3 regions of the Micromonospora sp. SD12 genome follow, and region 1 is predicted to be linked to each of the others. Evidence: riboswitches for the same ligand, from Rfam matches in the RefSeq annotation. Region 1 holds a riboswitch; each other region holds the start of a gene.
What was found. Region 1 has a riboswitch for cobalamin ahead of ACTMS2_RS24230 (ribonucleoside-diphosphate reductase subunit alpha). Riboswitches for the same ligand answer to the same signal wherever they lie in the genome.

Region 1 (9,411 bases):
TCCCACGCGGTACGGAACAGCTCCCGCACCTCGGCCGGCAGTTCCGCGACGTCCCGCACGGAGCCCTCGGCGCGCTTGATGGCCGTGCGGATCCGCTCCGTCCACAGGCCACGGGCCTTCAGCTCGCGGACGAGGGCGGTGTTGACCTGAAGGAACTCCCCCGACAGGGTCTCGCGCTTGAACAGGTTGGACACCTGCGGCTCGATGCACTCGTAGCAGCCGGCGATCGAGGCGATGGTGGCGGTCGGCGCGATCGCCACCAGCAGCGAGTTGCGCAGCCCGTACGCGGCGACCCGCTCCCGCAGCGCGGCCCACCTCGCCGGCTGGCCTACCGTCACGCCCCACAGGTCGGGTTGCAGCTGCCCGCGCGCCGCCCGGGTCTGCCCGTACGCCGGGTGGGCGCCCGAGCGTTCCGCCAGGTCGGCGGAGGTCTCCAGGGCGGTCAGGTACAGCTCCTCGCTGATCCGGGTGGACAGCTCCCGCGCGGCCGGGGAGTCGAACGGCAGCCGCAGCGCGAAGAACACGTCCTGCAAACCCATCAGCCCGAGCCCGACGGGCCGCCAGCGGGGGTTGCTCGCCGCCGCCTGCGGCGTCGGGTAGTAGTTGATGTCGATGACCCGGTCGAGGAACGTCACGGCGGTGCGGACGGTGGCGCGCAGCCGCTCCCAGTCGATGCCGTCGGCGCCCAGGTGGGCGGCGAGGTTGACCGAGCCGAGGTTGCACACGGCGGTCTCGCCGTCGCTGGACACCTCGATGATCTCGGTGCAGAGGTTGGACAGGTGCACCACGTTGCCCGCCTCGGCCGTCTGGTTGCACAGCCGGTTCGCGGCGTCCTTGAACGTCATCCACCCGTTGCCGGTCTGGGCGAGGGTGCGCATCATCCGCCCGTACAGCTCCCGCGCCGGGACCTGCCGCACGTAGCGGCCCTGCTCCTCGGCGGCCCGGTACGCCGCGTCGAACTCCTCCCCCCACAGGTCCGGCAGCTCCGGCACCACATCGGGGTCGAACAGCGACCACACGCCGTCGGCCTCCACCCGCCGCATGAACTCGTCGGGAATCCAGTTGGCCAGGTTCAGGTTGTGGGTGCGCCGGGCGTCCTCACCGGTGTTGTCGCGCAGCTGGAGGAACTCCTCGACGTCCGGGTGCCACGGCTCCAGGTAGACGCAGGCCGCGCCCTTGCGCCGGCCGCCCTGGTTGACCGCCGCCACCGAGGCGTCGAGCGTCCGCAGCCACGGCACGATCCCGTTGGACTGCCCGTTGGTGCCCCTGATCAGCGCGCCCCGGGAACGGACCCGGGAGAAGGCGATGCCGATGCCGCCGGCGAACTTCGACAGGTTCGCCACCTGCGCGTACCGCTGGTAGATCGAGTCCAGCTCGTCGCGCGGGGAGTCGACCAGGTAGCAGGAGGACATCTGCGTGTGCCGGGTGCCGGAGTTGAACAGCGTCGGCGAACTCGGCAGGTACGCCAGGCTCGACATCAGCCGGTAGAACTCGACCGCCTCGTCCGGCGTCTGCGACAGGCCGCAGGCCACGCGCAGCAGCCAGTACTGCGGGGTCTCCAGCACCAGCCGGCTCGTCGGGTGGCGCAGCAGGTAGCGGTCGTAGACCGTACGCAGCCCGAAGTACTCGAACCGCAGGTCGCCGCGCGGGTCGACGGCGGCGTCGAGGACGCCGGCGTGGGCGGCGACGAACGCGGCGGTGTCGTCACCGATCAGTCCCTCGCCGTGGCCCCGGCGGATCGCCTCACTGAAGGAGCCGATGCCCTGCCGGCGGACCTCCTTGTCGACGTACCCGGCCAGCAGGCGGGCCGCCAGCCGCGAGTACTGCGGCTCCTCGCCGATCATCTCCGCGGCGGTCTGGATGGACAGCCGGTCCAGTTCGGCCGTCGTCGCCCCGTCGTACAGGCCGCTGATCGTCCGGGTTGCCACCCGCAGCGGGTCGACGTCGGCGAGGTCGTCGGCCCACCGCTCGACCGCCCGGACGATCCGGTTGACGTCGACCGCCTCGGTGCCGCCGTCGCGCTTGCGGACCCGCATCTGCGGTCGCCGCTGGCCCGCCACGGCCGCATCGTCGACCGCCGTGCCGGCGGCCGGAACAACCTCGGTGACTGTCACCACTCACTCCTCGCGAGCCTTGATCCCAGACGGATTTCCTGGGCACGCGGGGAGCGGACACCGACGACGACGCGCGCGAGCACGCGTCGAGATGGCGTCGGCCGTCCCACGCGGCCTCGGACCGCCACACACCCTGATGCGGGCGTACGGCGCACTGGCAGGTCTTCGGACTCGCGGGCGCGACCGGACTCGCCGGTCTCCTACTGGCCGTCGCTTCCCAGGCCGTTGACGGCCCAGTGCTGATGACGGCGGTCGTTCCCACTCACCGCTGCGGGGCAGTCCCGGATTCCCACCGGGTTCCCTCTTGCCTCGACCGCTCCGGATGAGCGCCCGAACCAGCTGCGCCGACACCATATATAGGGTTGGCCGCGTTGTCACACCCCACATGTCGGTGCCGGGCGTGTCGTCGGCGAGCCGGATGACGCCTGTCGATCGCACGCCGGATGCCCGCGTCGACGCACCGCCCACGGCACGCTGCGCCCGGCAACCAGCGGTGATCAGGACGCGTTGGACGTCCAGACCGCCGGATGAGGTCCACAGGGTCCTGATCACCAGGTGACGACCCACGCGGACGGGGCGCAGTGATGCGGGAGCGGCTTACGGACGCCGGTCGCGGCGCCGGCGGGGCCGCTGCCGGCGGCGGGTCGTGCCCGTCGGCGCCCGGCCCGCGGGGCCAGCGCAGACCGAGCCGCCTCCGATCGGTACATCGTCGGCTGTACTATCGGGGCGTGGAGACGTTGACGTACGGTCAGGTGCTGGCGCGCTTCGGTCACGCCCTGTCCGATCCGACCCGGGCGCGGTTGCTGCTGGCGCTACGCGACGGGCCGGGCTATCCCGCGGAGCTGGCCGAACTGCTGGGTACGACCCGGCAGAACCTGTCGAACCACCTGGCGTGCCTGCGCGGCTGCGGCCTCGTGGTCGCCGCACCCCAGGGGCGGCGCACCCGCTACGAGTTGGCCGACGCCCGACTGGCCCACGCCCTGACCGACCTGCTCGGCCTCGCCCTGACGGTCGATCCCGACGCCTGCCCGGACTCCGCTGGGAAGGACTGCTGCTGATGGGCCTGCCCCTGATCGACCCGGCGCCGGTGGGGCCCTCGCCGGCACGCCGCGAGGTGCTCGCCCGCCGGGTACGGCTGCTGGTCGCCGCCACGATCACCTACAACGTCGTCGAGGCGGTCGTGGCGATCACCGCCGGCACGCTCGCGTCGTCGACCGCGCTGATCGGCTTCGGGCTGGACTCGGTGATCGAGGTGTCGTCGGCGGCTGCGGTGGCATGGCAGTTCGCCGGCCGCGACCCGGAGTCCCGCGAGAGGGTCGCGCTACGGATCATCGCGGTCTCGTTCTTCGCGCTCGCGGCGTACGTCACGGTGGAGTCGGCACGGGCGCTGCTCGGCGGTGCCGAGGCCGAGCATTCCAGCGTCGGCCTGGTGCTCGCCGCGCTGTCGCTGGCGATCATGCCGGGGCTGTCGTACGCGCAGCGCCGCGCCGGCCGGGAACTCGGCTCCCGCTCGGCGGTCGCGGACTCCAAGCAGACCCTGCTGTGCACCTACCTGTCCGCCGTACTGCTCGTGGGGCTGGGGTTGAACAGCCTGTTCGGGTGGTCCTGGGCAGACCCCGTCGCCGCGCTGGTCATCGCGGCGGTGGCGGTGAAGGAGGGCCGCGAGGCGTGGCGGGGCGACGCCTGCTGCACGCCCGGGCTCGGACCGGCCGGCCCGGCGACGAGCAGCCGTACGCCGGACTGCGCGGGCGGATGCTGAGCGGGCCATTCGGCAGGTCGCGGCGCGGCCGCCACCGGGTCCCGTGGTCGTCCCGCCGGTGATCGCGCCGCCACCGCGGAGCACCAGGCTCCGGCAGCGGCGGCGCGATCACCGGCCACGCCTCGTCGGTCACCTCGCCACGACGCACCACCGGCACGTCGTCGGCGACCGGGCACGGACCGGCGGCGCTGTCAGACGCGGGTGACCCGGACGGCGTCGGCCACCACGTAGCCGGTGGTGCTCGTCCAGCGGCTGACCGCGACCAGGTTCCGGTCGCCGGCGGCCAGCCCGAAGGTGCCCAGCGAGCGCCAGACGCCGCCGCTGGAGCGCTGGTCCACGCTGACCGTGCGGTTGCCCGAGGCGGTGACGACGACATGCGGGGCCGAGCTGTTGTAGCCGGGATCGGCCGGGTGCCGCACCTCGACGCGGTAGTTACCGGCCGCCGGGATGTTCACCTTGAACCAGGCGGCGTCGCTGGCCGGCGTGGGGTTGGCGAAGCGGTAGTCGGCCCCGTAGCGCTGGGCGGAGTACGAGGAGGTGCCCCAGTTGGTGCTCGCCGTGAACCGCCCCGCCGTGGCGTTGTCCACGATGGTGCTGAACGTGGGCGGGTTGGGCGCGCTCAGGCCGAGGTAGGCGGCGATGCCCTCGGCGTGGCCACGGGCGGTGGCGGTGATGAAGTCGGCGCGCTTGAGCAGGTTCGAGTCGGCGACGGAGTCAATGAAGAGGTTCTCCGTCAGCACGGCGGGCATGGCCGACTCGCGCAGCATGTGGAAGTTCGCGGTCTTCAGCCCCCGGTCGGTGACCCCACCGATCGTCCGCATGTTGCCGATCACCCTCGGGTGCAGGGCGTTGTGCAGGTTGACGGTGGCGGCGTCCGACGTCGGGTACCGGTAGCTTTCGAAGCCGGTGCCGCCGCCGGAGTTGATGTGCACGCTCACGAGCAGGTTCGCGCCCCACGCGTTGGCGTCGTCGGTGCGGTACGCCAGGCTGCGGGTGATGTCGGTCGTACGGGACATGCGGACGTCGACGGCCCAGTTGGCCAGCAGGATGTTGCGCAGTTGCAGGGAGATGTCGAGTGTCAGGGCCTTCTCCTGCAGCCCGTTGCCCACCGCGCCGGGGTCGGTGCCGCCGTGGCCCGGGTCGATGTAGACCTTGGGCAACGCGGCCCAAGCGGGGCCGGCGACCACGGGGACGGCCGCGGCGCCGGCGACGGCCGCCAGGAGGGTACGCCGCCGCAGCGTCGGGTTGTCGAACATGTGCACCTCGTCATCGGGAGAGATCGACAGTGCCCGCAATATAGTGGAGCCTCGATGCCCGATGAAAGATGTCTACGCCCTCCGATCTGAGTTGCGAAGGATTCCTCCCTCCGCTGGGGACCCGGAGCCCTGGTGACTCCGCTATGCCCCGGGCTCCTTGACGGTTGACCGGTCGATCGACGTGGAGTGCCAGAAACACCCTCCGCTCGGCGACCTGCGTACGCGGACGCGAGCGTGCCTTCGTGGTATTTTCGGCGTCGCTGTGCGCTGCTGCGAACCGAGGAGGTGAGACCGATCAACGCTGTGACAGGTCGGGGCTCCCTCCCTCGCATGGCCTAGGGAGCGCCCGCAAAGGCATCCCGAAAGGCGTGAGCGCTATGCGCTTCAACTCTGCGACGTCGTCGGACGGCGTCCGCGAACAGATGTTCATCCTCGGTGACATTCCCGGCGTGCTGTGGACGGCGGAAGGCGCCGCCGGTACCCGCCCCCTGATCCTGATGGGACACGGCGGCGGCCAGCACAAGAAGGCCCCCGGCATCGTGGCCCGCGCGCGCCGCTTCGTGGCCGAGTGTGACTTCGCGGTGGCGGCGGTGGACGTGCCCGGCCATGGCGACCGGCCGAAGGACGAGGAGTACGACCGGATCGCGACCGAGAACCAGGCTCGCGTGGACGCCGGAGAGGACCTGGCTCCGCTGATCGCTGGTTTCCAGGCGCTCGTGGCCCGCCAGACCGTCCCGGAGTGGCGGGCGGTCCTGGACGCGGTCCAGGATCTTGTTTACGTCGGTGCCGGCCCGGTGGGCTACTGGGGTGTGTCATTGGGCTGCGGACTCGGCGTGCCGTTCGTCGCCGCCGAACCCCGCGTCCGCGCGGCGGTGCTGGGCCTGGGCGGTGCGTTGGCATCCGCCCAGGCCGCCGCGCGGATCACCGTCCCGGTGGAGTTCCTGCTGCAGTGGGACGATGAGCGGGTGCCGCGGGCCCAGGGCTTGGCACTGTTCGACGCCTTGGCTTCGACCGAGAAGACCCTGCACGCCAACCCCGGCAGGCACGGCGAGATCCCGGCGTTCGAGCTGGACAGTGCGCTACGGTTCTTCGCCCGGCACCTCGGCCGATAACGCCCGCGGTCCGCGACGCGCCGATCGGGGTCCGTTCCCGGTCGGCGCGTCCCCCCAACTTCTGAGGGCCGATCATCGGCGGCGGCGCGCTCACGCAGGTCCTGATAGCCGATCATCGGCGGGTGGCCGCTCACGCGTGGTCAGCGCTGAGCAGATTCCCACCACACCAGATTGGCCGCCACCTGCGCCGTCGGCTCGATGATCTCCCATCCCTCGGCGATCAGCCCGTCGTCGATCCGCCAGATGTCGACGACCGCGATCTCCGGTCCCGCATCGGGAAGCCAGCGCCGCGAGTACACCACGACATGATCACCGTCGGCCAGCATCTGATGGATCTCGACCTGCATGCCGGCGAGGGGCGCCAGCGCGGCGCGGACGGCGGCGAGCCACTCCTTCCTGGTCGATGTGGTCGAGCCCGGTCTGTGGTGGACGAAGTCGTCGCTCAGGAACCGTGCGAGCGCGTCCACGTCGCCCGTCTCGATGAGCCCGGTCAGCGCCTGTTGGACGATGCTCTTGTTCTCGATGGTCACAGACGCAGTGTTTCCGCGACCACTTCGATTGTCGATGAAGTCGGACTTCATGGCGTCCGCCGCGACGACGGGTACGCTTCGTGATCGTGCACACGGTCGGGGAGCTCCTGCGGCAGTGGCGGCACCGGCGGGGACTCAGCCAACTGGATCTCGCGATCGCGGCGGACGTCTCGGCCCGTCATGTCAGCCTGGTCGAGACGGGCAGGTCCAAGCCGAGCGCCGACATGATCCTCAGACTCGCGGATCAACTCCACGTGCCGCTGCGGGATCGCAACCGGCTCCTGCTCGCCGGCGGCTTCGCACCCCGGTACGCCGAGCGTCCGCTCGACGACGGCGCCTTGGCGGCCGTCCGCGACGCCGTCCGCCGGGTCCTGCGCGCACACGAGCCGTACCCGGCGGTGGTCTTCGATCGCCGGTGGAACATCGTGATGACCAATCGCGCTGTCGACCCGTTCTTCGCGCAGGCGGATCCCGACCTGCTGCGGCCGCCAGTCAACCTGGTGCGGCTGGGACTGCACCCGCGCGGGTTCGCCCGCATCGTCGTCAACCTCGCCGACGTGCGCGCGGTGTTCCGCAGCCGCATCTCCCGCCAGCTCGCCGCTGCTCCCGACCCCGAACTCGCCGCACTCTACGAAGAGCTGTTGGCGCCCGAGCCCGGCGAAGAGTCGAGCCGTGGGATCGACACGGGCGTCGTGATCCCCATGATCCTCCGCGTCGGCGGACGGGAGCTACGGCTGTTCTCGACCATCACCACGTTCGGCACACCGACGGACATCACGGTCGACGAGATCGCGATCGAGTCCTACTACCCGGCAGACGCGGAGAGTGCGGCGTACTTCACGAAGTAGCGCGCCCGCCGGGCGATCGACACCGCCTCCGGGCCCGACCTGCGGACCCGGGCGCCCCGACACCGCCCCGGACCGCGTTCGCGCAGCCCGGGACGGGTACGGCGTCACTTGGCGTTGAAGTAGCTGGCCTCCGGGTGGTGCACCACGATCGCGTCGGTCGCCTGCTCCGGCATCAGCTGGAACTCCTCCGACAACTGCACGCCGATCCGCTCCGCGCCCAGCAGCTCCACGATCTTCGCCCGGTCCTCCAGGTCCGGGCAGGCCGGGTAGCCGAACGCGTACCGGCAGCCCCGGTAGTCCGTGCGCAGCAGACCCGCCAGGTCCGCCGGATCGTCGTCGGCCACCGTACGACCGCCGGGCAGGGTCAGCTCGGCGCGGATCCGCCGGTGCCAGTACTCCGCGAGCGCTTCGGTGAGCTGCACGGACAGCCCGTGCACCTCCAGGTAGTCGCGGTACTCGTTGCGGGCGAACATCTTCGCCGTGTACTCGCTGATCGGATGCCCCACCGTGACCAGCTGCAACGCCACCACGTCCAGCTCGTCGCCGCGCGGGCGGAAGAAGTCGGCCAGGCAGAGCCGCCGCTCCTGCCGCTGCCGGGGGAAGGAGAACCGCGCCCGCTCGGAGTGCCCGTTCTCGTCCAGCACCACCAGGTCGTTGCCCTCGGCGTACGCCGGGAAGTAGCCGTACACCACGGCCGCCTCCAGCACCTGGTCGGCGATCAGCCGGTCCAGCCAGTAGCGCAGCCGGGGCCGGCCCTCGGTCTCCACCAGCTCCTCATAGGACGGCCCCTGCCCGCTACGGGCGCCCCGCAGGCCCCACTGCCCGAGGAACGTGGCCCGCTCGTCGAGCAGCGCCGCGTAGTCGGCCAGCGGCACGCCCTTGACCACCCGCGTGCCCAGGAACGGCGGGGCGGGCACCTCCACGTCGGTGGCCACGTCGGAGCGCACCGACGCGTCGTCCAGCTCCGGCAACGACTCGCTGACGATCGCCCGCTGCCGCTCACGGCGCGCCCGGCGGGCCGCCAGGGCCGCCTCCCGCTCCGCGTCGATGACCGGCGCGCCGCCGCGCTTGGCCGTCATCACCCGGTCCATCAGTGACAGTCCCTCGAAGGCGTCGCGGGCGTAGTGCACCTGGCCGGGGAACATCGCCCGCAGGTCGTCCTCGACGTACGCCCGGGTCAGCGCCGCCCCGCCCAGCAGGACCGGCCAGCGTTCCGCGACCCCGCGCGACGCCATCTCGGCGAGGTTCTCCTTCATGATCACGGTGCTCTTGACGAGCAGCCCCGACATGCCGATCGCGTCGGCCCGGTGCTGCTCGGCGGCCTCCAGGATCGCGCTGATCGGCTGCTTGATGCCGATGTTGACGACCTCGTAGCCGTTGTTGGACAGGATGATGTCGACCAGGTTCTTGCCGATGTCGTGCACGTCGCCGCGCACCGTGGCCAGCACGATGCGGCCCTTGCCGCCGTCCTCGGCGGTCTCCATGTGCGGCTCCAGGTACGCCACCGCGGTCTTCATCACCTCGGCGGACTGGAGCACGAACGGCAACTGCATCTGCCCCGAGCCGAACAGCTCGCCGACGACCTTCATGCCGTCGAGCAGGATGTCGTTGATGATGGACAGCGGGCTGCGCCCCTGCGCCATCGCCGTGTCCAGGTCGACCTCGAGGCCGTTGCGTTCGCCGTCGATGATCCGCCGCTTCAGCCGCTCCTCCAGCGGCAGGGCGGCCAACTCCTCCGCCCGCCCCGCCCGCGCCGACGCGGCGTCCACGCCCTCGAAGATCTCGATGAACC
Region 2 (9,411 bases), on a different contig from region 1:
GGGCACGGTCGGTCAGACCAGGACGCCGGCCCGGCACCACACCGGGCGGTCGTGCGACGAACAGACCCGGGAGCATGTCATGCGTACGCGTGTGTCCAGGCGCGTGACGGCGGTGGCCGTCGCCGGCGTCCTCGCCCTGACCGCCTGCTCGTCGCCGACGACCACGTCGACGGGCGCGGGAGGCGGCACCCTCGTCGTGGCGACGGCGGGTGAGCCGGACGCGCTGAACCCGGTGCTGAACTTCGGGGTCGACGGCGGCTCCCTGATCTTCGACGGGCTGGTCGCCCGCGACGCCCGCAACGAGCTGGTGCCGGCCCTGGCCCGCGAGCTGCCGACCGTGTCGGCGGACGGCAGGACGGTCACCGCGAAGCTGCGCGAGGGCGTGCTGTTCCACGACGGCAGCCCGTTCACCGCGCAGGACGTGGTCTTCACCTACCAGGCGGTGCTGGACCCGAAGGTCGACTCCACGCTCCGCTCCGACCTGGACATGCTCGCCTCGGTCGCCGCGCCCGACCCGTCGACCGTGGTCTTCACCCTCAAGTACGCCTACGCGCCGTTCGCACAGCGGCTGGCCCTCGGGATCGTGCCGGCCAAGGCGCTGACCGGGCAGGACATCAACAAGGCCGAGTTCAACCGCAAGCCGGTGGGCACCGGCCCGTACCGGGTGACGTCCTGGACGCCGGGCGACCGCCTCGTGCTCGCCGCCAACGAGAGCTACTGGGGCGGCAGGCCCGCCAACAGCGGCGTGGTGGTGGCGTTCGTCGCCGACGACAACGTACGCGCGCAGCGGATGCGGGCGGGGGAGTTCGACGTTGCGGAGCTGGCGCCGAAGCTGGCCACCGGCTTCGACGGGCAGGCCGGCTACCGGGTGCAGCGGGTGCCCACCGCCGACTACCGGGGCGTGATGCTGCCGATGGGCAACCCGGTCACCGCCGACCTCGCCGTGCGGCGGGCGCTGAACGCCGCGGTGGACCGGGCGGCGATGGTCACCGGCCTGCTCGGCGGGGCGGGCGAGCCCGCCTTCGGGCCGGTCCCGCCGACGTCGGAGTTCGCCGAGCCCTCGATCGTCGGCAAGCCCGCCGCCGACCCGGCCGCCGCGAGCGCCGCCCTCGACGCCGCCGGCTGGAAGCCGGGCCCGGACGGCATCCGCGTCCGCGACGGCCGGCAGGCCGCGTTCTCGCTGATGTACCCGGCCACGGACAGCCTCCGCAAGGAACTCGCGCTCGCGGTGACCGCCGACGCGAAGAAGGTGGGCATCAAGATCACCCCCGAGGGGTTGACCTGGGACGCGATCACCCCCCGGATGAAGAGCGACGCGCTGGTCATGGGCTACGGCACCCCGTACGACCCGGACTTCGTCTCCTACAAGCTGTTCGGTTCCGCCTTCGCCGGCCAGGGCTTCTTCAACCCCGGCTCCTACCGCTCGCCGGTGGTGGACAGGGCGTTGCAGGACGGCCGCGCCAACGCCGACCCGGCCGCCCGCAAGGCCGCGTACGCCACGTTCCAGAAGCAGCTCGCCACCGACATGCCGTGGGTGTTCCTGACCTACCTCCAGCACACCTACGTGGTGAAGGACGGGCTCGCCGGGGTGACCCCACGGGTGGAGCCGCACGAGCACGACGTCGCCAACAGCCTCTGGTGGAACATCCACACCTGGACGAGGAAGTCGTGACGACCTCCGCCCCGACAGCCGCGCCGGCGAAGGCCACCGCCCGACGCCGGACGCGGCGGTTGGCGGGAGCCGGCGCGGTGGTCCGCCGGCGGCTGCTGGTGGCCGTACCCATCCTCGCCGCCACCAGCGTCGGCATGTTCGCCCTCGGCGCGGCCTCGCCGATCGACCCCGCCCAGCAGTACGCGGGCGCGGCGGCGTTCACCACCAGCGAGGAGAACCTGGCGCAGATCCGCGCCAACTGGGGCGTCGACGACCCCCTGCCCGTGCAGTACCTGCGCTGGGTGGGCAACCTGCTCCAGGGCGACCTGGGCTGGTCGACCAGCCGCCACGAACCGGTCACCTCCGTGCTCGCCGCCCGCGCCGGCTGGACCCTGCTGCTCGTCGGCGCCGCGCTCGCCCTCGTCCTCGTGGCGAGCCTGCTGCTGGGCACGCTGGCCGCGTACCGGCGCGGCGGCTGGTTCGACCGGGCGCTGCGCGCCACCGCGTACGCCGTGCAGTCGATGCCCGTGTTCTGGATCGGGCTGGCCGCGATCGCCCTGTTCGCCCTCACCCTCGGGTGGCTGCCGGCGGGCGGGCTCACCGACATCACCGCCACCGGCACCGACCCCGCCGACGTGGCGCGGCACCTGATCCTGCCGGTGGGCGTGCTGGCCGTCGCCCAGACGCCGTGGTTCGTGCTGTTCATCCGGGACGCCGTCGCCGACAGCCTCCGCGACGACCACGTCCTCGCCGCCCGGGCGCGCGGGCTGCCGGGCCGTACGGTCCTGTTCGGCCACGCCCTGCGTACCGCGCTGCTGCCCTTCCTCACCCTCGTCGGCACCCACCTGCCCGAGCTGATCGGCGGGGCCGTCCTGGTGGAGACCGTGTTCTCCCTGCCCGGCCTCGGCGCGGTCACCGTCCAGGGCGCGCTGGGCAGCGACTTCCCGCTGCTGGCCGCCACGACCCTGGCCACCACCGTCGTGGTGCTGGCCGCGAACCTCGGCACCGACCTCGCCTACGCCGCCGCCGATCCACGGGTACGCCTCGATGACTGACCTCGCCCTGCCCGCCCGGACCCGGCGGCCGAAGCTCCGTACGGGCCGTGCCGGTGCCGCCGTCGCCTGGGCCGTGCTCGTCGGCGCGGGCCTGGCCTGCCTCCTCGCCCCCGTCCTCTGGCCGCTCGACGAGAGCGCGGTGGACCTGGCCCGGACCCGGCTCGCGCCCTCCTGGACGCAACCGGCCGGCACCGACGACCTGGGCCGCGACGTGGCCCACCGCAGCCTCTACGGCCTGCGGGTCTCGCTGCTCGTCGGCGCGGTCGCCGCGCTCGTCGCCACCGTGATCGGCGGCCTCGTCGGCGCGGTGGCCGGCACCCTGGGCGGCTGGGTCGACCGGGTGCTGATGCGGGTGGTCGACACCATCGCGGCGCTGCCGCACCTGCTGCTGGGCATCTTCATCGTCGCGATGCTGCGCCCGAGCCTGGGCGCGGTGATCCTGTCGATCGGGCTGACGCACTGGCTCTCCACCGCCCGCATCGTCCGCTCGGAGCTGCTCAGCCTGCGCACCCGGCCGTTCATCGACGCCGCGATCTCCGGCGGCGCCAGCCGCACCCGGGTGATCACCCGACATCTGCTCCCGCACGTGCTGCCCCGGCTGGCGCTGGCCACCACGCTGATGGTGCCGCACGCCGTCTGGCACGAGACCGCGCTGTCCTTCCTCGGTCTCGGCCTGCCCCCGCACCTGGCCTCGATCGGCAACATGATCAATGACGGGCAGCGGTCCCTGCTCACCGGCGCCTGGTGGGCCAGCATCGTGCCCGGCCTGCTCCTCGTCGTCGTCACGCTGGCCCTGGCCGCCCTCACCGGCCGCTGGCGTGACCGCCTCGACCCGCGCGTACGAGCGGAGCTGAACCTGTGACCACCACCCGCGAACCCGCGCCCACCACCCGCGAACCCGCGCCCACCACCCCCGGCACCGTCGACCCGGCTGGCACCGTCACCCCCGGCGGCACCGGCGACCCGGCCGACTCCGGCGGCGCGGGTGGTGTCGGCGCCGGCGGTCGGCCCGGCCTGCTGGAGGTCGACGGGCTGACCGTCCGCTTCCAGCTCCGCGACGCCGTGGTGCAGGCCGTCACCGACCTGCACCTGACCGTCCACCCGGGCGAACTGCTGGCGGTGGTCGGCGAGTCGGGCTGCGGCAAGTCGGTGCTCGCGCACGCCCTGCTCGGCCTGCTCCCCGGCAACGCCACCGTGACCGGCCAGGCCCGCCTGCACCGGCCCACCGGGGAGCGGGTCGACCTCACCGGCGCCTCCGAGCGCCAGCTCGCCCGCGTCGTACGCGGACGCGCCGTCGGGCTGGTGCCGCAGAGCCCCGCCACCGCGCTGACGCCCGTACGGACGGGCCGGCGGCTGCTGGAGGAGACCCTGCGCGCCCACGGGCACACCCGGCGCGAGGCACCCGCAGCGGCCGAGCGGGTCGCCGCCGAGGTGGGTCTCGACCCCGCCGACCTCGACCGCTATCCCCACGAACTCTCCGGCGGCATGGCCCAGCGCCTGGCCACCGCCCTCGCCCTCGCCCCCGACCCGCCGCTGCTGCTCGCCGACGAGCCCACCACGGGACTCGACCGGCCCCTGGTCGACCACACCCTCGACCTGCTGCGCCGCCGCTGCGACGCCGGCGGGGCCGTCCTGCTCATCACCCACGACCTGGCCGCCGCCCGCCGGGTCGCGGACACGGTCGCCGTCATGTACGCCAGCCGCATCGTGGAACGGCGGCCGACGGCCGAGTTGTTCGCGGCAACCGCCCACCCGTACACCGCAGGTCTGCTCGACGCCCTGCCCGAACGGGCCTTCCGGCCCGTCCCCGGCCACCCGCCGATGCTCACCGACCTGCCGCCCGGCTGCGCCTTCGCCCCGCGCTGCGGGCGCGCCACCGACGTCTGCCGCACCCCGCCCGCGCCCCCGGCGGGCGGACCGGGCAGAGTCGCCTGCCACCACCCGCTGACCCTCGGAGCGCCGGCATGACCAGCACCGCGCTCGCGGCCCACGGGGTCGCCGTCTCCTACGGCGGCCGGCGCGTCCTCGACGGCGTCGACCTGCGCGTCGCCCCCGGTGAGACGGTCGGGTTACGCGGGCCCTCGGGCAGCGGCAAGTCCACCCTCGCCCGGGTGCTCGCCCTGCTGCACGCCCCCGAGGCCGGGCACGTCACCCTCGACGGCCACCGGGTGGCGGGGGCCCGGCACCGGCTGCCCGCCGCCGTCCGTACGCGCGTCGCGATCCTGTTCCAGAGCCCCCGCGCGGCCACCGACCCCCGGCTGGGCCTCGCCGACATCATCGCCGAGCCGCTGCGGGCCACCGGCACCCCCGACGAGCAGGCGCGGGCCCGGGCGGCGGAGCTGGCCGACCTCGTCGGCCTCACGCCCGACCTGCTCGCCCGCCGCCCGCACGCGGTCAGCGACGGGCAGCTGCAACGCGCCTGCCTCGCCCGCGCGCTCGTGCACCGGCCCGACTACCTGCTCTGCGACGAGGCCACCGCCATGCTCGACGCCTCCACCCAGGCGCACCTCGCGGCCGTCATCACCGACTACCAGCGGCAGCACGCCGCCGGGGTCCTGCTCATCACCCACGACCCGGCGCTGATGGCCCGCTGGGCGACCCGCGTGGTCGACCTGCCGGCCGCTGCGTAGCCCCGTCCGCCCCGCCGACCGCCTTCGGCGCGACCGTCCCTGATGGTGTTCGTCACCGTGACTTCCGGGGCGGCCGGCGGCTAGGGTGACGCTGCCGTGGTGTTCGGGAAGCCGGTGGAAGACCGGTGCGGCCCTCGCCACTGTGATCGGGAAGTTCGCGGCCCTCGTCGTAAGAGGTCACTGGGCGTCACACGCCTGGGAAGGCCGGCCACGGACGCATTTCCCGTCAGCCAGGAGACCGGCCACGGCACTGCGATGACCCGTCCACGAGGTGTTGGAAGGCGGTCCCGATGCGCGTGCGCGCAGTGCGGTCCACCCTGTCCCGGCGCGTTGCCGCGCCCCTGTCCGTCCTCGTCGTCCTGCTCGGCGCCTGCGCCACCGACGACCCGGCCACGGCGCCCCCGCCGGCCGCCGCCCCGGTCACGCTGACCAACTGCGGTACGCCGGTCACCGTCGCCGCCCCGCCCGAGCGGACGGTCACCCTGAACCAGCCCGCCACCGAGATCATGCTGGCCCTCGGCCTCGCCGACCGCATGGCCGGCACGGCGTACCTGGACGACGCGATCCTGCCCGAGCACGCCGCCGCGTACGCCGCCGTGCCGGTGCTGTCGGACAAATACCCGGCGAAGGAGAAGCTGCTGGAGGCGGCGCCCGACTTCGTCTACGCCTCGTTCCACAGTGCCTTCGGCGACGAGGGCGTCGGCGACCGCGCCGCGCTGGCGGGGCTCGGCATCGGCACGTACCTCTCGCCGGCCGGATGCCCGAAGCAGCACCGGCCGGCGAGGCTGACCGTCGAGGACGTGTTCGCCGAGATCCGGGACGTGGCGGCCGTCTTCGGGGTGCCGGAGCGGGCCGAGAAGCTCATCGCCGACCAGCGCTCCCGGATCGCCACGGCCGCCGCCCGGATCGGCGGCGCGCGGGACGTCTCCGTGCTCTGGTGGGACGCCGGCACCGACGCCCCGAGCGTCGGGGCCTGCTGCGGCGGCCCCAACATGATCATGTCGGCGGTCGGGGTGCGCAACGCGTTCGGCGACCTCACCGGCGGCTGGGCCGACACCAGTTGGGAGGCGGTCGTGGACCGCGATCCCCACGCGATCGTGCTGGTCGACGCGGGCTGGGACACGGCCGCCGCGAAGCGGACCTTCCTGGCCCGGCACCCCACCCTGAAGGACCTGCCCGCCGTGGCCGGGCGACGCTTCGTCGTCATCCCGTTCTCGTCCACCTCCGCCGGTGTACGCGTCGTGCTCGGCGTCGAGGCGCTCGCCGCGGGTGTGGCGCAGCTCCCCGCCGGGGCGGACCGCTGACCGCCGTGGCCCGCCACGCCGCCGACCCGAACAGCCGCACCGACGCCGCCGACCCGACCCGACCCACCGGTCCCGGAACTGCCCGCCGCGCCAGTCCCGCCGGGTTCCGCGCGGCGCACCCGGTCGGCCTGGCGGCGCTGCTGGTGGCCCTGCTGGCGGGCCTGGTCGTGTCGATCGGCGTGGCCGTCACCATCGGGCCGGCCGACATCCCCGTGTCGACCGTCTGGTCGGTCGTGGCCGACCGCCTGGGGCTTCCGCACGCCGAGGTGCCCCTGCTGCGCGAGCACATCGTCTGGCGGCTGCGCCTGCCCCGGGTGCTCGGGGCCGCGGCGGTGGGGGGCGGACTGGCGGCCGTCGGCGCGGTCATGCAGACCGTCACCCGCAACCCGCTGGCCGACCCGTACCTGCTCGGGGTCTCCTCCGGGGCGTCGCTCGGCGCGGTCGCGGTGCTCGTCCTGGGCTTCGGCGGCGGGGCCGTAGCGCTCACCGGGGGCGCCTTCGCCGGGGCGCTGGCCGCGTTCGCGGTGGTGGCCGCGGTGGCCGGCCGCCGGGCCGCGCTGGCCCCCACCCGGGTGGTGCTGGCCGGCGTGGCCGTCGCGCAGCTCTGCGGGGCGGCGACCTCGTTCGTCATCATCTGGGTCGCCGACCCGCACGCCACCCAGAGCATCACCTTCTGGCTCTCCGGCTCGCTGGCCCGCGTCGACTGGGCCGCCCTGGCCTGGGCCGCGCCGGTCCTGGTCGCCGTGCTCGCCCTGATGGCGGCGTACGCGCGCACGCTCAACGCGTTCGCCTTCGGCGAGGACGCCGCGGCGACCCTCGGCGTCCCCGTCGCCCGGGTGCGGTGGCTGCTGCTGGTCGCGACCGCGCTGCTCACCGCGGCGCTGGTCGCCGTCAGCGGCGCGGTGGGCTTCGTCGGGCTGATCCTGCCGCACGCCGCCCGGTTCCTGACCGGGGCGGACCACCGGCGCCTGCTGCCCGTCGCCGTCCTCGCCGGGGCGATCTTCCTGGTCTGGGTGGACACCGCCGCGCGGACCCTGTTCGCGCCCCGGGAACTGCCGGTCGGCGTGCTGACGGCGCTGCTCGGGGTGCCCGCCTTCGTGGTGTTGCTGCACCGCCGGAAGGTGCGTGGCTGATGCTCGCCGTCACCGGCGTGTCCTGGTCCGCCGCGGCCCGGCGGATCCTCGACGACGTCACCTGCGTGGTGCCGGCGGGCAGTCTCGTCGGGCTGCTCGGCCCCAACGGCTGCGGCAAGACCACCCTGCTGCGCATCGTCGCCCGGCTCGCCGCGCCGGACGCCGGGCTGGTCACGGTCGCCGGCGACGACGTCGCCACCCTGCCCCGGGTCACGCTGGCCCGCCGTGCCGCGCTGCTCGCCCAGCACGCCGACACGGACCTGGACCTCACCGTCGGCGAGGTGGTGCTGCTCGGTCGTACGCCCCACCGTGGCTCGCGCTGGTCCGACAGCGCCGCCGACCGCGCCGCCGCGGCGGACGCGCTGGCCCGGGTGGACCTGGCCGGGTACGCCGACCGCCGCTGGCACACCCTCTCCGGCGGGGAGCGGCAGCGGGTGCAGTTGGCCCGTGCCCTGGCCCAGCAACCGCTGCTGCTGTTGCTCGACGAGCCCACCAACCACCTCGACATCGGCCACCAGTTGCACCTGCTGCACCTGGTCCGCCGCTCGGGGGTCACCACGCTGGCGGCACTGCACGACCTGAACCTGGCCGCCATGTTCTGCGACGCGGTGGTCGTCCTGGCCGCCGGGCGGGTCGTCGCCGCCGGTACGCCCGCCGAGGTCCTCACCCCCGGGCTGCTCGCCGACGTCTACGGGGTACGGGCCGACGTCGCGGCGCACCCGGCCACCGGACGGCCCGCCATCACCTTCCACCCGCCCGCGCCCTGACCGGCGCCCGGCTGAGGCGCCCTCAGTCGGGCCCCCGCGCGCCAGCCCGACCGTCGCCGGGGGCGGCGGAACCAGCGGGACCGGCGGGACCGGCGGAACCGGCAGGGGTGGCGGAACCGGCGGAACCGGCAGGGGTGGCGGAACCACCAGGGGCGGCGGAATCGGCTCGGCCGGCGGCGGCGAGGAAGGCGTTGTAGCGGGCCAGGTCGTCCGGCTCGCCGCTGGCGTCGGCCCGGTCGGCGGCCCGGTCCAGGCGGTCCTGTTCCCGCCGGTCGGCGCGGACCCACTGGCGGACCAGCACCACCAGCACGACCGCGGCGGGGATCTCCCCGAACGCCCAGGCGATGCCCGCGCCCAGCCGCTGGTCCTCCATGAGCGACGACGCCCAGTCGGGGTGGACGGCGACGTACCAGTCCGGGGCGATGAGGGTGGTGGTCTGCATCAGTACGAGGCCGAAGAAGCCGTGCGCCATCATCGACGCGAGGTGGATGATCACCAGGAGCGGGTGGGCGAGCCTCGGCCGGCCCGGATCGACCCCGATGAGCACCCAGAACAGCAGGTACCCGGCGAGCACGAAATGCGTGAGCATGGCCAGGTGCCCGAGGTGGGAGCGCATCAGCGTGCCGAGCAGGTCGCTGAGGTAGAGGCCGAAGAGGCTGCCCGCGTAGATGCCCAGCGCGACCAGGGGATGGGTGAGCAGCTTCGCGGGCCGGCTGTGCAGCGCCAGCAGCAGCCACTCCCGGGCGCCGCGGACCTGCGGGTCGGTGGGGCGACGCAGGGCGCGCAGCGCGAGGGTGACCGGGGCGCCGCCGACGAGCAGGATCGGCACCAGCATCGACAGCACCATGTGCTGCACCATGTGGGCGCTGAA
Region 3 (9,411 bases), on a different contig from region 1:
AACCGTCCCCAGGCCCGCCGGGCCGTCGCCGACTATCTGTCCGCCGCCGGCGCCGCCGGCCACGCCGTCAGCTTCCCGGTCGTCGACGGTGAGACCCGGGTCCGGGTACGCGTCACCGTCACGCACCGCCGAGCCATGCTCGGCCTGTTCGGCTTCGACGAGACCGTCACCGTCTCCGGCGAGGCGACCGCGCGGCCGCTCACCGGGGCACCGTAGGAAGGGAAGGCAGCCATGGCCGCATCGGGGCGTTCCGCCGTACGGCGGACCGAACGCATCCTGACCGGGTTCGGCGCGCTCGTCGTGCTCTGCGCGGTGCTGGTCGGCGCGCCGGTGGCGCTGCTCGCCCTCGCCGGCAATCCGCTGCCCGACCACCTGCCCACCCTCGCCGAGGTCGGCTCGACGCTGACCAGCCGCGACGACGGGCGGCTCTTCCTGCGGGCGCTGGCGCTGGCCGGCTGGTTCGGCTGGGCCACGTTCGCCTTCTCCGTGCTGGTCGAGCTCGGCGCGCAGACGCTGCGCCGACCCGCGCCCCGGCTGCCCGGGATGAGTCGCCAGCAGCGGGCCGCCGCCGCGCTGGTCGGTTCGGTCGCGCTGATCCTCGCGGCCAGCCCGGCGGCGAGCGCCGCGACGGCGATGACCGGCCCGTACGCCCTGCCGGCGGCGCCGGCAACGGTCGCCTCGTCCGCCCCGGTCACCTCCGACGACGCTCAGGCGGTCTACCGGGTGGCCCGGGGCGACCACCTGGGCGCCGTAGCCCGGCGTTACCTGGACGGGTTCGCCGACTACCGGGAGCTGGCCGAGCTGAACCGGCTCGGCGACCCCGACCGGATCCACCCGGGTCAGCTGCTGAAGCTGCCCGGGGACGCCGAGGACCGGGGTGCCCGCCGGCACGCCACCGGCCGCCTCGTCGCCCGCCCGACCCCACCCGAGCCCGCTCGCCCGGCACCCGCTCGCCCGGCACCTGGGCAGGCTGCCCCGGAGCGGGCGACGCCGCCTCCGCCGGCAGCCGAGGCCCCCGTGCCGCCCCCGGCGGGAACGAACGCCGGTGAGGCCCCGACCGTGACGGTGGGAGCCGCCCGGGCCGGCGACCCCGATCGGGTGAACCGGCCTCTCGCGGTCTCCGCCGTCCTGGCGGTCGCGAGCATCGTCGGCGCGCAGATCGGCGCGGTCCTGGGCCTACGTCGCCGCCCGGGTCACGTACCGGCCGGCGCGGGCCGGGTCACGACCGCCGCCCGCCGGGGCGCCACCGCTCGCCGGGGCGCCACCACGACCCAGCGCGGCGCGGGTCACCGGGGTGCCGCCATCACCGCGTACGGCAGCACGATCGGGGTCGGCCGGGGCGGTACGGGCACCGGCACCTACGTACGCCCGACCGGTCAGGGTTCCGCGCACCCCACCGGCCACGGTCGCGCGATCACGCCCGCCCCCGGTGCGGCCACCGGCGCCGACGCCTACGACGAACTGACCGCGGGCACCCGTCACGGCCCCGTCCAGCCCGTCGCCAACCCGCCGGCCGGCCGGGCCCACCCGGGCTCGGCCCGCGACACCTCGATCGGCCGTCACCGCCGCCCGTGACCCGAACCTTTTTGATCGACACCGGGAAGGCCGGGGCCGCCAGCGGCCGGGAAGCCGGGGCGCGGCGGCCGGAAGGCCGTGGCCGGAGGTGCCGGCGGCCGGGGCCGGTCAGGGAAGACGGGTCTCCAGGACGCCGTCGACGATGCGGGTCGGCAGGACCTGCTGGTCGTTGCCGGACGGGCCGTGCACCACCTCGCCGCCGTTGAGGCGGAACGCGCTGCCGTGCCACGGGCAGACCACGCACGCGTGCCCGTCGATCTCCTGCACCTCGCCCTCGCCCAGCGGACCGCTCTGGTGCGGGCAGCGCTCCAGCATGACGGTCACCTCGTCGCCGTGCCGGTAGAGGATCACCGAGACGTCGTCGACCTCCCGGGTGATCAGTTGACGCTGCGGCAGGGTGGCCATGTCGGCGAGGGAGTGCCACCCGTCGCTCATCCGGTGCAGCTCGGAGATGCTCTGGTTGACCTGGGCGCCCTGCTTGTACGCGAGGTGCCCCCCGATGTACGCCCCCATGCTGGCCGCACCGAGCCCGAGGAAGCCGAGCGTACGGCCGAGGTTGTGCCGGCCGGTCATCCGGGCGGCCACCGAACCGGCGTAGAACGCCAGGCCGACGCTGTTGGACGCGGCGTGCACCAGGCCGACCCGCCGCTGGTCGCGGGCCAGTGCCGCCCAGTCGTTGAGGCCGGCGACGGCGGCCGGGAGGGCGCTGACGGTGCCCACCGCGCAGAGCGTGGTGGCGGCCCGGCGCTGCCCCGGCATGAGGTCCAGCACCGCCGTGCTGATCCACGCCCCGACCGGCACCTGCACCATCGCCGGGTGCAGCGGATGGCCCAGCCACACGCCGTGCAGCAGGTCACGGACCCGCTGCGGTCGGAGGGTGGCCTGGACGGCGCGCTGCAACCGGTCGCCGACCCGGTCCAGACCGGATGCCTGTTCGATCTTCGTCAGGAGTGCTCGCACCCGTACCGACTTCCCGGCAGGAGCCGCCGCAAACCGGTCGGCGGTGACGGATCCGCAACGGTACGTGAGGAGCGCCCCGCCGGCCCGTAACGGGACGCCCCCACCGAGGTCAGCGCTCCCGTGCCGCCCAGCGGTCGTGGTGGATCGCCTCGACCAGCGGGCGCTTCTGCCGCCAGCCGTGCCGGGCGAGGTCGGGTACCGCCTCGAAGTGGGTGACCGGCCCGAGGCAGAGCCACGCCACCGGCCGGATCCCGTCGGGGATGCCGAGCAGCTCGGCGAGCCAGGGCTCCCGGTAGAACGACACCCAGCCCACCCCGAGCCCCTCGGCGGTCGCGGCGAGCCAGAGGTTCTGGATGGCGAGGCAGGTCGAGTAGAGCCCGGTGTCGGCGATGGCGTGCCGGCCGAGCACGGCGGGGCCGCCCCGCGCCTGGTCGTGGGTGACCACCACCGACAGCGTCGACTCCAGGACACCGTCGATCTTGATGCGGGCGAACCGCTCGGCCGCCTCCCCGTCGAGCGTCGCGGCGAAGGCGTCCCGCTCGGTGTGCACGTGCCCGTGGAACCGGCGGCGCAGCTCCGGGTCGCGCACCACGACGAAGTCCCAGGGCTGCGAGTAGCCGACGCTCGGCGCGGCGTGCGCCGCCGCCAGCACCCGGTGCAGCGTCTCCTCGGGCACCGGCGCCCCGGTGAACTGGGCGCGTACGTCCCGACGGCGGTGGATGACGTCGTACAGATCCAAGGCAGGCTCCCGCTGCGCTCGGCCCACGCCACGCCGGACGCGGGCACCGGACGCGAGGCCGGTCTTCGGACTCCCGGATCGACGCCTGGCCGTCCGCCTTCCCGGCCCGGGCGGGCCAGTGGCTGCGCGTACGCGTGGACGGTGGCTCCCCGGTCACCGCGGCGGGCCCGTGCCGGATTCGCACCGGCTTCCCGATTCTCCCCGCTCGCGCGGGGCACCTCACATGATCGTGCCGTCGGCGATGCTAGCGCCGCCCGGCCCGCCCCGGTCCGGCGGGCGGCGCACTGCACCCGCAGCAGTGAAAATCCGGTCGCGGGCCGCACGCTCCGGTACCACTGTGGTCCGCGTGTACGCACTCTCCTCCCGCCCGCTGCCGGCCGGTCGACCGGCGACCCGACTGACGCTCGCGCTGGGGCAGCCCCGGGCCGTGCCGCCCCCGCTGCTGATGCTGCTCGGCATGCTCTCCACCCAGGTCGGCGCGGCCGTCGCCAAGCAGCTCTTCGGCAGCACCAGTGCGAGCGGCACCACCACGCTGCGGCTCGGCTTCGCCGCGCTCATCCTGCTCGTCCTTGCCCGGCCGGGGCTGCGCCTGGGCTGGTGTACCGCCGGTCTGGTCGCGGCGTTCGGGCTGGCCCTGGCGGTGATGAACCTCGCCTTCTACGCGGCCCTGGACCGGGTGCCGTTGGGCGTCGCGGTCACCATCGGCTTCGCCGGGCCGCTGCTGGTGTCGCTGGCCGCCAGCCGCCGGCTCGCCGACGTGGCATGGGCGGCGCTGGCCGGCGGCGGGGTGCTGCTGATCAGCGGGCTCGGCGGGACGGGGGTGGACCGGCTGGGGCTGCTGTGCTGCGTGGCCGTCGCGGTGGGCTGGGCCGGCTACGTGCTGCTCGGCAAGGCGGTCAGCGCCCGGGTGCCGGGCAGCCGGGGCCTCGCGCTGGGGATGGCCGTCGCCGCGCTGGCCGTGCTGCCGTTCGGGGTCGCCGGCAGCGGCACGGCCCTGCTCGACCCGTGGACCCTCGCGCTGGGCGCGGCGGTGGCGCTGCTGTCGTCGGTGCTGCCGTACTCGGCGGAGATGGCGGCGCTGCGCCGGATGCCGGCCCGCGTCTTCGCGATCCTGCTCAGCCTGGAGCCGGCGATCGGCGCGCTGGTCGGGCTGGTGCTGCTGGGTGAACTGCTGGCCTGGCCGCAGGCCGCCGGGGTGGCCTGCGTGGTCGGCGCCGCGCTGGGCGCCACCCTGGTCCGCCCGGCCCGGCCCGCCCCGCGCTGACACCCCTGGCGCCGCCGGCACCGCCGGGGGCATGCTGTCGGAATGGGCGTACGCGTCGAACGCGCCGCGGCGGTGACCACGGTGATCCTGGACCGCCCGGCGGCCCGCAACGCGGTCGACGGGCCGACGGCCCGGGCGCTGGCCGACGCGTTCCGTGCCTTCGAGGCCGACCCCGACGCCTCCGTGGCGGTGCTCTGGGGGGCCGGCGGCACGTTCTGCGCCGGGGCCGACCTGAAGGCCATCGGCACGCCGAGCGGCAACCGGGTCGAGGCGCAGGGGGACGGCCCGATGGGCCCGACCCGGATGACGCTCGGCAAGCCGGTGATCGCCGCGATCTCCGGGCACGCGGTGGCCGGCGGGTTGGAACTGGCGCTCTGGTGCGACCTGCGGGTCGCCGAGTCCGACGCGGTGCTCGGGGTGTTCTGCCGCCGCTGGGGGGTGCCGCTGATCGACGGGGGCACGGTCCGACTGCCCCGGCTGATCGGCGAGAGCCGGGCCATGGACCTGATCCTCACCGGCCGTCCGGTGCCGGCCGAGGAGGCGTACGCCATGGGGCTGGTGAACCGGCTGGTCGCGCCGGGTGAGTCCCGGGCGGCGGCCGAGCGGCTGGCGGCCGAGATCGCCCGGCACCCGCAGACCTGCCTGCGCAACGACCGGGCGGCGCTGCTCGCCGGCGCCGGCCTGCCCGAGCCTGAGGCGATGGCGGGCGAGCTGGCGTACGGGATGGACTCGCTGGCCGCCGACGCCGCCGCCGGGGCGGCCCGGTTCGCCGCCGGCGCCGGCCGGCACGGCGCCCCGGCCTACTGACCAGGGCAAGGCCCGGCTGGCACGCCCCGGCCCACTGACCGGGCGAAGGTCCGGCCGGCACCGCGCCCCGCCCACTGATCGGCGAAGGCGCGACCAGCGCGCGCCACGCCGACGGCCGGGCGGGAGGCCGGACGGGGCCGGGCGGTGCGGCCACCGCGCGTTCGGTGGCCGCACCGCCCGGGGTTCCGGCCGCCACCACGGGCGGCCGGGGCGGGTCAGTTGCGGTTGATGGTGAACGTCGAGGTGGTGTTCTGGATGTCCACCGCGTTGTTGCTCAGCCGCAGGTTGTTGAAGGTGACCGACCCGACGGCCGGGCCCTGCCCCGCCTCCGGCATCTGGTTGGCCCAGATGCCGAAGCCGGACTTCGCGTCGTAGGCGTCACCGCTCTTACGGGCGCCGCTGATGGAGACGTTGGTGAAGACCGTGTCGGTGATCGGGAACTGCGGCTGCCCACCGACGTAGTTGGTCTGGAACATGATGCCGCTGTAGGTCGGGTCGACGATGTCGACGTCGCTGACCCGGATGCCCTGGAACACCTTCGAGGCGGAGAAGACCCAGATCGCCGGGAAGGTCTGCGCGCCCCAGAAGTGCCCGCCGGCCCGCACGATCGAGATGTTCTCGAACCGGGTGGGCGGGCTGGCGCCGAAGCCGTTCATCGGGTAGCCGAAGTCGAGCGAGCTGATGGTGATGCCGGAGTACACCAGCGTGTCCGCGATGTAGATGTTGCGGAACGTGTTGCCGTAGCCGCCGTAGACGGCCACGCCGGCGGCCCGCCAGGTCAGGGTCGAGGTCAGGTTCTCGTAGATGTTGTCCTTCATGTCCGCGCCGCCCGCGTCGATCGCCGAGAACAGCGCGAAGCTGTCGTCACCGGTGGCCCGGGCGTCGTTGTTGCTGACCAGGTTGTTGGTGCTCCCGTTGGTCATGTTGATGCCGTCGGCGAACATGTTCCGGATCCGGGAGTTCTTGATCGTCATGTGGTCCGTGTTCGCGCCCCAGTAGAGGCACACCATGTGCTCGTTCCAGATGTTGTCGATCACGATGTTCGACACGTTGGCGAAGTCGAACACCTTGCCCGGCCCGTCGATCCGCGACGTGTAGTTGCCGAAGTAGGCGAAGTTCGCGAAGGACGATCCGGCCGCCGAGTTCTCGGCCCGGAACCCGATGTCGGTGTTGTCCTGCGCGGACGGCGCGTTGAACCGGGTGTACCAGGGCCCCGCGCCGGTCACCTTGACCGCCTTGCCGTACACCTGGAACTTGCTGGCGGTGGAGTAGTTGCCCGCCGGCAGGTATACCCCGACCAGGTTGCCGGTGGTGTCCATCCGCACCCGGTCCAGGGCGTTCTGCACGTCGGAGTGGGTGAAGCCGGTCGGCGTGGTGTAGCGCGCCGGGTCCGGGTTCGCGATCGGCGCCACCTGCTCGGTGTTGATGAAGTCGATGGCGTACGTGGTGGTGTTGGCCGGGTCCTTCTGGAGCCGGATCCGGCTGCCGGCCGGCACCGTGGAGTTGAGCATGACGTTGGCTTCGTCGTAGATGTGCCGCGGTCCGCCCGCGCTCGGCGAGTTGCCCGGGCTGGCCTCGTTGCCGTAGAGCCAGGCGTACCGGGACGTCAGGTCGATGGCCTTGTGGAAGCTGCCGTTGACGTAGACGTTCAGCGTCGAGTTGATGCCGCCGCCGCCCGGGGCGTCCGGGATGGAGAAGCGGGTGACCAGGGTGTTCGTGCTGGCCCGGGTGGTCCACTCGACGTAGCTGCCGGTCGAGTTGAGGGTCACCGCCCGCCGGCCGGACGCCTCACCGGCGAGGTCGCCGACGGTCCGGTTCGGCCCGACGACGCTGGCGCCGCCACCGACCACGCCGTCCTCGGCCTCGTACATGTCGTACGGCATGTTGGCGCCGCGCCCCACGAAGAGCGCGCGGTCGCTGGTGTTGTTGGCCTGCTTGACCGGCAGCTCGTTGCCGTCGGCCGCGAGCACCACCCGGACGGTGTACTTGCCGTTCGCGGCCGTCCAGGTGCCCAGGTTGACCGGGCCGACCGTGGCCCCGGCGTTGATCACGCCGGAGTACGAGCCGGTCAGGGTACGGACGACCGTGCCCGCCTCGTTGAGTACGGTGAGCGTGATGCCGTGCGCGCCGGACGCGGAGGCGATGCTGCCGGCGTTGCGGATCGACACCGAGAAGCTGACCGTGTTGCCGGCGGCGGGGGTGCCGGGCGACCAGGCGATCGCCGAGGCGACCAGGTCGGAGCTGGCGACCGGGCTGACCACCAGCGGGCCCGGGTTGGTGAAGCTGTTGTTGGTGTCGTCCTGCTCGACGACGCTGTTCGACTCGTCGACCTTCGCGCTCAGCGGGTAGCTGCCCGCGTCCCGGGTGCCGATGTTGGCGGTGACCGTGGTCGAGGCGCCCGCCGCCAGGCCGCCGACCGGCGCGGTGCCCACCCGGTTGGTGCCGAGGTAGAAGTTGACGTTGGTGGCGCCGGAGGCCGCCGAGCCGGCGTTGCGGACGGTGGCCGAGAGCGTGACGGTGCTCGTCTCCACGGGCGCGGACGGGCTGAACGACATGCCGGTCACGGTCAGGTCCGGGTTCGGCGCGGGGGTGCCGATGACCTGGAACTCGGCGACCTGGCCGGCCGGGGCGCCGGTGTTCGAGGCGATCGAGAGCCGCACGTCGGCCGCCGCGCCGGAGACCGGGATGGTCACCGTGTTGCCGCTGGTCGGGTTGAAGCTGTAGTTCGCGGCACCGACCCGGGTGGTGAAGGTCGAGGAGCCCTGGTCCCGGCCGAGCACGGTGATGTTCTGGGTACGCGCCCCCCAGGCGGAGTCCGGGTTCAGCTTGAGCACGACCTGGCTGAGGTTGGCGTTGGCGCCGAGCTGCACGGTCAGCGTGCTCGGGTTGCCGTTGCCCTCCCAGTAGGTGGCCACGTTGTTGTCGTTGGCGTTGCTCGCCACGAACGTGTGCACGTGCCCGGAGGCGGTGATGGGCTTGCCGACCGCCAGGTTGGTGCCGACGGGCGGGTTGCCGGTGCCGGTCCGGGTCACGGTGTTGCTGTTCGCCGACTGGTTGCCGGCCGCGTCCCGGGCCCGGACGTGGTAGGAGACCGTGGCGCTGTCCGGCTGGCTGTCGGTGTACGTCAGCGTGGACCCGTTGACGCTGCCGCGCAGCGCGCCGTTGGCGTAGACGTCGTACCCGGTCACCCCGACGTTGTCGGTCGACGCGGACCAGGTCAGCCGGATCTGTCCGCTGGCGGGCTGGGTGTACGCGAGGCTGCCCGGGACGCTGGGCGCCTGGGTGTCGGGGTTGCCGGCGGCGCCGTAGACCTCGACCTCGGAGAACTGGGCGGCCGGCCAGCCGGTGTTGCCGGTGACCTGTACCCGGACGTACCGGGTGCTGGTCGCGGTGAAGCTGACGGTCGCGGTGTTGCCGGTGGCCGGGTTGAACGTGTACCCGCCGGACGCCTTGAGGGTGCTGAACGACGAGCCGTTGGTGGAGCCGAGCACCGACAGCGTCTGGGTGCGGGTCTGCCAGGCCGACGACGGCGGCAGCTTGAGCACCACTCGGTCGACGCTGACGGTGGCACCGAGGTCGGCCTGGATCCACTGCGGGAACGCGTTGTTGGCGCTCTCCCAGTAGGTGTCGGCGTTGCCGTCGTTGGCGTTGCCCGCCACGTAGTTCTGGTTGTGGCTGCTGGCGCTCATGGTGGCGGAGAGCCCGGCGAGCAGGGCGGCGCGGGCGGCGGTCGCGGCCGGGTCCGCCGGTGGCGCGGCGTCCGCCGGGGTCACGGCCGGGACGGCGGTGAAGAGCAGCCCGGCGAGCACGCCGGCGAGCAGCCGTCGGTTGGCCGGGCGGATGGACCGGGGGACGGGACGGCGCGCGCCGGTCGGCGCGGTCCCGGGTCTGGTGCCGAGTCTGGACATGGTGTCGCTACACCTCTTTCGGGGGTGGGGTGCGGGTGCGTTGCCCGGTGACGGGCGCAGGGGTACGCCCGTCGTGCCGCGACAGGTGGGGACGGTGCGGGAGGGGGGTCGGGGCGGCGCTGCGCCGGGCCACCGGGCTAGCCGGAGTAGACCTCGAA

Region 2: it holds a riboswitch for cobalamin, as region 1 does, so the genes downstream of both, ACTMS2_RS06635 (ABC transporter substrate-binding protein) here and ACTMS2_RS24230 (ribonucleoside-diphosphate reductase subunit alpha) in region 1, are expected to answer to the same signal.
Region 3: it holds a riboswitch for cobalamin, as region 1 does, so the genes downstream of both, bluB (5,6-dimethylbenzimidazole synthase) here and ACTMS2_RS24230 (ribonucleoside-diphosphate reductase subunit alpha) in region 1, are expected to answer to the same signal.

The regions. Positions count from the first base shown of each region.
Region 1 covers NZ_JBQHDF010000017.1:60,063-69,473, forward strand. Annotated here, with positions in the region: gene ACTMS2_RS24230 (ribonucleoside-diphosphate reductase subunit alpha) at 1-2,036, opposite strand, end outside; cobalamin riboswitch at 2,255-2,469, opposite strand; gene ACTMS2_RS24235 (ArsR/SmtB family transcription factor) at 2,843-3,172, shown strand; gene ACTMS2_RS24240 (cation transporter) at 3,172-3,873, shown strand; gene ACTMS2_RS24245 (golvesin C-terminal-like domain-containing protein) at 4,065-5,129, opposite strand; gene ACTMS2_RS24250 (dienelactone hydrolase family protein) at 5,507-6,241, shown strand; gene ACTMS2_RS24255 (nuclear transport factor 2 family protein) at 6,382-6,771, opposite strand; gene ACTMS2_RS24260 (helix-turn-helix domain-containing protein) at 6,852-7,619, shown strand; gene metH (methionine synthase) at 7,724-9,411, opposite strand, start outside.
Region 2 covers NZ_JBQHDF010000002.1:612,521-621,931, reverse strand. Annotated here, with positions in the region: gene ACTMS2_RS06660 (ABC transporter substrate-binding protein) at 80-1,672, shown strand; gene ACTMS2_RS06655 (ABC transporter permease) at 1,669-2,706, shown strand; gene ACTMS2_RS06650 (ABC transporter permease) at 2,699-3,568, shown strand; gene ACTMS2_RS06645 (ABC transporter ATP-binding protein) at 3,565-4,674, shown strand; gene ACTMS2_RS06640 (ABC transporter ATP-binding protein) at 4,671-5,336, shown strand; cobalamin riboswitch at 5,417-5,597, shown strand; gene ACTMS2_RS06635 (ABC transporter substrate-binding protein) at 5,627-6,640, shown strand; gene ACTMS2_RS06630 (FecCD family ABC transporter permease) at 6,646-7,773, shown strand; gene ACTMS2_RS06625 (ABC transporter ATP-binding protein) at 7,773-8,540, shown strand; gene ACTMS2_RS06620 (cytochrome c oxidase assembly protein) at 8,563-9,411, opposite strand, start outside.
Region 3 covers NZ_JBQHDF010000001.1:333,914-343,324, forward strand. Annotated here, with positions in the region: gene ACTMS2_RS01560 (pilus assembly protein TadG-related protein) at 1-216, shown strand, start outside; partial or broken gene ACTMS2_RS01565 (LysM peptidoglycan-binding domain-containing protein) at 232-1,239, shown strand; gene ACTMS2_RS01570 (Rieske 2Fe-2S domain-containing protein) at 1,684-2,535, opposite strand; gene bluB (5,6-dimethylbenzimidazole synthase) at 2,645-3,274, opposite strand; cobalamin riboswitch at 3,325-3,499, opposite strand; gene ACTMS2_RS01580 (EamA family transporter) at 3,621-4,538, shown strand; gene ACTMS2_RS01585 (crotonase/enoyl-CoA hydratase family protein) at 4,581-5,345, shown strand; gene ACTMS2_RS01590 (discoidin domain-containing protein) at 5,561-9,253, opposite strand; gene ACTMS2_RS01595 (galactose-binding domain-containing protein) at 9,391-9,411, opposite strand, start outside.